2 regions of the Lysinibacillus sp. RS10 genome follow, and region 2 is predicted to be linked to the other one. Evidence: riboswitches for the same ligand, from Rfam matches in the RefSeq annotation. Region 2 holds a riboswitch; the other holds the start of a gene.
What was found. Region 2 has a riboswitch for S-adenosylmethionine ahead of ACB089_RS04425 (methionine ABC transporter ATP-binding protein). Riboswitches for the same ligand answer to the same signal wherever they lie in the genome.

Region 1: it holds a riboswitch for S-adenosylmethionine, as region 2 does, so the genes downstream of both, metA (homoserine O-succinyltransferase) here and ACB089_RS04425 (methionine ABC transporter ATP-binding protein) in region 2, are expected to answer to the same signal.

What each region holds. Positions count from the first base shown of each region.
Region 1 covers NZ_CP167122.1:2,304,635-2,308,361, forward strand. Annotated here, with positions in the region: T-box leader at 24-275, opposite strand; gene ACB089_RS11825 (hypothetical protein) at 817-1,041, shown strand; gene ACB089_RS11830 (nucleotide excision repair endonuclease) at 1,108-1,479, opposite strand; SAM riboswitch class I at 1,683-1,793, shown strand; gene metA (homoserine O-succinyltransferase) at 1,912-2,847, shown strand; gene ACB089_RS11840 (endospore germination permease) at 2,929-3,727, opposite strand, start outside.
Region 2 covers NZ_CP167122.1:870,243-873,969, reverse strand. Annotated here, with positions in the region: gene ACB089_RS04430 (methionine ABC transporter permease) at 1-192, opposite strand, end outside; gene ACB089_RS04425 (methionine ABC transporter ATP-binding protein) at 182-1,210, opposite strand; SAM riboswitch class I at 1,551-1,654, opposite strand; gene ACB089_RS04420 (thioredoxin family protein) at 1,708-2,019, opposite strand; gene ACB089_RS04415 (hypothetical protein) at 2,034-2,375, opposite strand; gene gcvH (glycine cleavage system protein GcvH) at 2,556-2,936, opposite strand; gene ACB089_RS04405 (arsenate reductase family protein) at 3,019-3,375, opposite strand; gene ACB089_RS04400 (hypothetical protein) at 3,481-3,696, shown strand.

The DNA of each region.
Region 1 (3,727 bases), 1.4 Mb from region 2:
AAAAAACGCCCTTTTGGATTAACCAAAAGGACGATTCAACTCGTGTTACCACCTTTAATTTATAAGCAATTCACATTACTTACCTCAAGAAGTACGGTCATTTGACGATACTCTCGCACATGATTACGGGTGCTTACCGGCGTAGCCTACTTAGAATGATCTTTTCGGTACACAGCTCCAAGATGAATTCTCAATCGTTTTACATGCACCTCTCATCAACCGGTAACTTTCTGTTCGTAAAAATAATTGATACTATTTCTTTTCATAGCCTTTGTTCTATACAAATATTTTTGAATTGTTTTTTATTTTACAGAAAAAAATTATTTTGTCAATAAAAATTTCTTCATAACCCGCTTAAATTACATATGACATTTTACAATATAAATACAACTCACCACTTAAATATAAAAGCTAAAGGAAATATTTCAACAAATGTTAGTAAAGTTCTTTTAAAAATCTTATTCCACAATCTGGTCCGATTGTGGAATAAGAAAAGATTCTGCATATCAACACAGGATCTTTAATCAATCTTTTTTATAAAACTACAACATTTATAAAGACGTATGTTTTGTATATAAGTCGGAACCTCAACCACACGTTATGGTAATGAGCCTAAAATATAATAAATAAAAATAATTATGGCTGTTGCATGAAAGCGGGGATAAATAGTGAAGAAAATTATCATTTTATTCATGTTGACCTTAACTATCTTAGGAGCATGTAATACTTCCGCATTAAGTATTAGTGAAATTGCTGTTGTTCCAGATGAAGTGCAAAAGAAAATAATTTCCGATAATAAGCTCCAATTAATCAGTGATGGAAAAGACTTTTTACATTGTTGTTTATTCGAAAGGGATTGCACATGCTGATTTGGAGATACAGTGTGATATATTAAAAATAAAATTCGAAGAAATGAATCTATCCAACGATGTTGCTGAACAATATGTTTATAAAATTACAAAAGACCCTGAGCAGGAAATTATCGAGGTGTATATAAACGGCAAGTCCACACATTTTGATCATGTAATAACAGGTTTATAGGAAGAATAAGCCTAACGAAAAAAACCGAAACCCCCTTAAAGGAGATTTCGGTCTTTTTGCTAAAGATTAATAAAATACTTTATCAACATTGTATTTAGCACGGAATGAATTAATCGCGTATGTTTCGTAAATTTCACGTTCCATTGGATCTTCCACTTCATACACTTCAATTTTGAAAATTTCATTACGATGATTTTTCATCGGTGACACGTTGTCCTCAAAATGCTTTTTAATACGTTGACGAATTTTACGTGCTTTACCTACAAATAATAGCTCGTTCTCTTCGTTGTAGAATAAGAAAATGCCACCATTTTCACGTGTGATTTTATGGAAATCAATAAAACCATGGTATGGTGTGATTGGTACATCACCTGGCTTTAAATCTTGTTCGCGTTGGCGAATCACTAAATCTGGTTTTGGAAATTCAATTTTAATCAAACTTTTCACGTTCCTCTCTATTACTAAAGATATATGGTAACATAATTACGGCTTGTTTACCATAATATTTCATAGCGTCAACATGATTTGCATCAGGATTAGTGTTCATCAATTTAGAGAAGAACATGCATGTTAATTACAAAATATTCTATGTATTATTGATATTCTTAATTGTTCATGTTACAATTCTTTTTAATTAAATAATCTTATCAAGAGAAGCTGAGGGATTTGGCCCGATGACGCTTCAGCAACCTCTAACAAATGTTAGAAAGGTGCTAATTCCACCAAAGGATTTGTCCTTTGAGAGATAAGAGTGAACGTGGTTAAAATCCCTCTCATTCTATCTCAAATGGAATGAGGGGGATTTTTTTAATTTAGATCGACTTATAAAATTCTTTATATGTAGAGAAATACAAGAGAGGGGAATGCAAGATGCCAATTAATATTCCAAAAAATTTACCAGCTGGAGAACATTTACGTGAGGAAAAAATCTTCGTCATGGAAGAGGATAGAGCGAAAACTCAACAAATACGTCCGTTAAATATATTAATTTTAAATTTGATGCCAGAAAAAGAAAAAACGGAGCTACAATTACTGCGCTTACTCGGTAATACACCTCTACAAGTTAATATAACATTTTTAAACACAGCCACACATGAATCGAAAAATGTGAGCAAATCACATTTACAGCTATTTTACACGACCTTTCATCAAATTCGCCATCGTCGCTATGATGGCATGATTATTACGGGTGCGCCAGTTGAAAAAATGTCTTTTGAGGACGTGAACTATTGGCAGGAAATTGCAGAAATTATGGATTGGTCCAAGGAAAACGTGACATCGGTCCTTCATATATGTTGGGGCGCACAAGCAGCGTTATACCATCATTACGGTATTGGCAAAATTGAGCTCCCTGCTAAATGCTCAGGTGTTTATTCTCATGTCATTACGGATTTAACCGTGGATTTAGTTCGAGGCTTTAGCGATTTATTTACGGCCCCACATTCACGATATACTTCTGTTTCTATTGACGAAGTACGCAACCATCCTGATTTACGATTACTATCTTACTCAGGAGATGCTGGTGTCTTTATTGTGCAATCGAAGGATAATAAAAACATTATGATTACAGGACATCTTGAATATGATGCGACTACATTAGCAGATGAATATAGTCGTGATGTCGCAAAAGGTTTGGATATTGAGGTTCCAGTGAATTACTTCCCAAGTGATGATCCATTAAATGAACCGATTAATACGTGGCGTGCCCACACTCATTTATTATTTTCAAACTGGTTGAACTACTATGTTTACCAAGAAACACCATATGAATGGGATTTCGTTGATGAACTTGAATATCATATTTAGTTCATGTGTTCTGTAAACACTTAAATAAAATGATGACCTTGATCATATCAGGGTCATCATTTTTTAAATCCAAATATGTTGTTAGTTTTCTGACGGGTTTTCATTGGCAGATTCATTTTGACCTTTTGTAGTATTTCCGCAATTGCTATTAGTTTCATTCTGTATAGCATTTTGACTGTTGCTATTACTAGCATTATTAGAGGCATTTTGATTGTTATTATTACTTGCATTCGTAGTAGAATTTTGGCTGTTGTTATTACTAGCATTATTAGAGGCATTTTGATTGTTATTATTACTTGCATTCGTAGTAGAATTTTGGCTGTTGTTATTACTAGCATTATTAGAAGCATTTTGGTTGTTGTTATTGCTTGCATTATTAGAAGGATTTTGGCTGTTGTTATTACTTGCGTTATTAGAAGCATTATCGCAATTGCAATTACTTCCATTCTGTACAGCATTTTGGCTGTTGCTATTGCTAGCATTATTAGAAGCATTTTGGCTGTTGCTATTGCTAGCATTATTAGAAGCATTTTGGCTGTTGCTATTACTAGCATTATTAGAAGCATTTTGGCTGTTACTATTGCTAGCATTATTAGAAGCATTTTGGCTGTTGTTATTACTTGCGTTATTAGAAGCATTTTGGCTGTTGTTATTACTTGCGTTATTAGAAGCATTTTGGCTGTTACTATTGCTTGCATTATTAGAAGCATTTTGGCTGTTGCTATTACTAGCATTAGTAGAAGCATTTTGGCTGTTACTATTGCTAGCATTATTAGAAGCATTTTGGCTGTTGTTATTACTTGCGTTATTAGAAGCATTACCGCAATTGCAATTACTTCCATTCTGTATAGCATTTTGGTTGTTGTTATTACTAGCATTA
Region 2 (3,727 bases):
AATCGAATTTGTCAAAAAATTCACAATTTTATTTGCCCATAGTTGGGTTGGACTTGTTAAAAATAGTACGATCCCAATTGCTAAGCCAAGTATAAATGTGATAACTGTAGAGATCGTTGTCATGTACAATGTTTGATACGTAGCTTCCCACATTTTTTCCCAGTCGACATTCGGAAAGAGACTAGTTAGCATTTGCAATCACCTCCGTTTGTACTTCGACTGTATTTAAGTAGTTAAGTGCATCCGCAACATTATCCTTTGAGCCGTTTATTTGCACTATAAGTGTACCGTACGCACCATTTTTCGTTTGCGAAATATTACCATGTACAATGCTTACTTCCACATCAAACTGTTTCACAAGATGTGAAATGACAGGCTGCTCTGTTTTTTCTCCTACAAAGATCAGCTTTACAAGTTGTCCAGTAGGGTAATTTGCTTTAATTTGAGCCACAGTTTCCTGTGTTTCTTTCGTATCTGTAATTTGAGAAACAAATTTTTTCGTAATGGTAGCTTGCGGTGCTTGGAATACTTGTAATACCTCACCACGCTCTACAATTTCTCCGGCTTCCATAACCGCTACACGATGACAAATTTTGCGAATAACGTGCATTTCATGTGTAATTAATACGATCGTTAGACCTAAGCGTTCATTAATATCGACAAGTAGATCAAGGATAGCATCTGTTGTCTCCGGATCGAGTGCAGACGTTGCCTCATCGCATAATAATACCTCTGGGTTATTAGCAAGCGCGCGCGCAATACCTACACGTTGCTTTTGTCCCCCTGATAGCTGTGATGGATACGCCTTAGCACGTCCCCCCAAGCCAACAAGTGTGATCAATTCGTTCACTCGTGCTTCACGTTGTGCCTTTGGAACACCTGCGATTTCTAGTGGGAAAGCGATATTTTCCTCAACAGTTCTTGACCAAAGTAAATTAAAATGCTGGAAAATCATACTTACCTTTTGTCTAGCATCTCTGAGCTTTTGCCCCTTTATAGATGAAAATTCTTGATTGTTAACCGTCACCGTACCAGTTGTAGGCTTTTCTAAACCGTTTAATAAGCGAATCATCGTACTTTTACCAGCGCCACTATAGCCGATAATGCCAAAAATTTCACCTTTATTGATTGAAAGATTGACGTCTTTGACTGCAGTTAATTCGCCATTCGCGGTTTTGTATTTTTTTGTAATATTCTGAAGTTGAATCATAGCGAATTCTCCTTTTCTCATATCAATTATGCCCCGACATAATAGCGTTCGGAATCGGTTTGTGCTTAGGCCTGCACGAGGGACGACACGATGTCGGTCATTTCGATAATGCCACAGGACGTGGCGTTTTTACCGATGCAGGTCAGTTAGCCGTTATCGCATGGATGCGATGATTTTAGGCTAACATCCTATATTGAACTCATTTCCGATTCCATGACATCCGCCGAAGGCATTGAGCCAACGTGATGTTGGTCACTCAGTCGTGTGTTGAAAGTAGTTAAAAAGACCCCTTCACTTATAGACAAGTAGAAGGGGTCACGTAATTATACGCTAAACCGTTCTCTCATCTTTCAAAGATAAATCTTTGAGTGATTTGGCACCTTTTCACTTTGTGATGGTTGCCGGGCTTCATAGGGCACTTCCCTCCGCCACTCTTTATAAGAGTTCGATATATTTATTTTTTTTAGTATATTCGTACTTTATCACGCTATCAAAGTTCAGTCAATTGATTTTTTTAGCAATTCGTATAAAAATGGTACGGATTGAAAGGCATATACCTTTTCTGTTACTTTTCCGCCATCACACACGAGTAAACATGGTACACTTTCGATTTTATTATCAAAAGCTATGTGCTCTATAAAATTAATATTCGCTTTACCAACCTGTAGCTGTGGCAGCAATTGCTCGACAATCGTCATCATTTTCGATGCAACTGCACACGTTCCACACATAGGCGTATATAAATAAAAGGCAGCCTTTTCACCGGACTGTACAGCCGTATCCCACTGCTCTTTTGACCATTCTTCCATCTTTTCACGCAACCTTACAAAATATATTCATTATGGATTGAGAAGTGTGCACGCAGCAATATCATCGCTAACACCTTTCTCGGAGTTGTCTCAACTTCCTTATATGTCGGCATCGTACGTAAATGCTCAGCCTCTGGATAATGTCTGTCCATTAATGCCCGTAGCTTATCACCCGATGTATCTGCATCAAAAAATGTATAAAGCTCACAGCCCTCATATGGATCGAGTAACTCTTCTAATTGATGTACACCAATGGTACCATTCGTACAAAGTATTATAACATCTTCACTTAAAATAGGTTTAATTTGAAGTTTATCCGAACGACCTTCGACAATTAAGCATTTTCCCTCGAACATCACGCCACCCCCATTAGACATATACCTTATAGCTCATTATATCCATTACGCTCTGTCGGTGATCATATAAGACACCCATTGATAAGGGCCTACAACGGCTTTCGTCTCCCCAACTATAGTGGGAAATGATTAAAGATAATAAAAAACGCCGGTGATTTCCGACGTTTTTTAGGGCTTGTCTTATTCAGCAATCATTTCTTCGTATTGCTCAGCTGTCATAAGCTTTTCAACTTCTGATGCATCAGCAAGCTCTACAACGATCATCCATGCTTTTTCATATGGTGATTCATTCACGAATTCTGGGCTATCTTCTAAATCTGCATTTACTTCAACTACTGTACCTGAGATTGGTGCGTATAATTCAGAAACTGTTTTTACAGATTCTACACTACCGAATGGATCATCTGTTTTAATTTCGTCGCCAACTTGTGGAAGCTCAACGAAAACGATATCTCCAAGTTCAGATTGTGCGAAGTGAGAAATACCGATACGTACTTTACCATCTTCTAATTTTACCCATTCATGCTCTTCAGAGTAACGTAAGTCTTTTGGTGTGCTCATGCAATAAACCCCTCCATAAAATATGTAGTATATTCACTTTCAGTTTGCCATACTTCTCCTATAAAAACAAGGATAAATAGGGTTATTTCCAAGCTTGCTCAAAATCTGATTCTTTAAACCCTAAAGTTACTTTTTTCCCATCTGTTACGATTGGACGTTTAATCAGCATACCATCTGAAGCAAGCAGTTCAAGCTGCTCCTCTTCAGTCATGTCAACAAGCTTATCCTTTAAGCCAAGCTCACGATATTTCATACCAGAAGTATTGAAAAATTTCTTTAATGGCAGTCCACTTTCTTGCCATAAATTCGTTAATTCGTCCTTTGTAGGCGGTTGCTCGACAATATGTACCTCTTCGAATGAAATCTCATTGTCCTTTAACCATTTTTGAGCTTTTTTACAAGTAGTACATTTTGGATAATGAATAAATTGAATCGTCATTTAAAGGCTCCTCTACTATCATTTTTAGGACACTACATTTTCAGCGTCTCCCTCATTTTCTGTAGTATACCATCATAACCGTTACGAACCAAAATGAAACTCATTATGACAAAGCGTGGGGGTGATTTCCGTTCCGGCTGGCTGTGCGAAAGCGCAGCGGCAGCAACAATTTGGGCGAAGGAAATGTCTCGTTGCTCCAAAATGTCGATCGCTGATAAAATATCTAGAACCGCTGATAATAACATGAAAATCGCTGATAAAATACCAAGAATCGCTGATAACAACATGAAAATCGCTGATAAAATAGAATCGCGCGCCTAGCTGGAACGGAAATCCCCCCTCATTTTGCAAG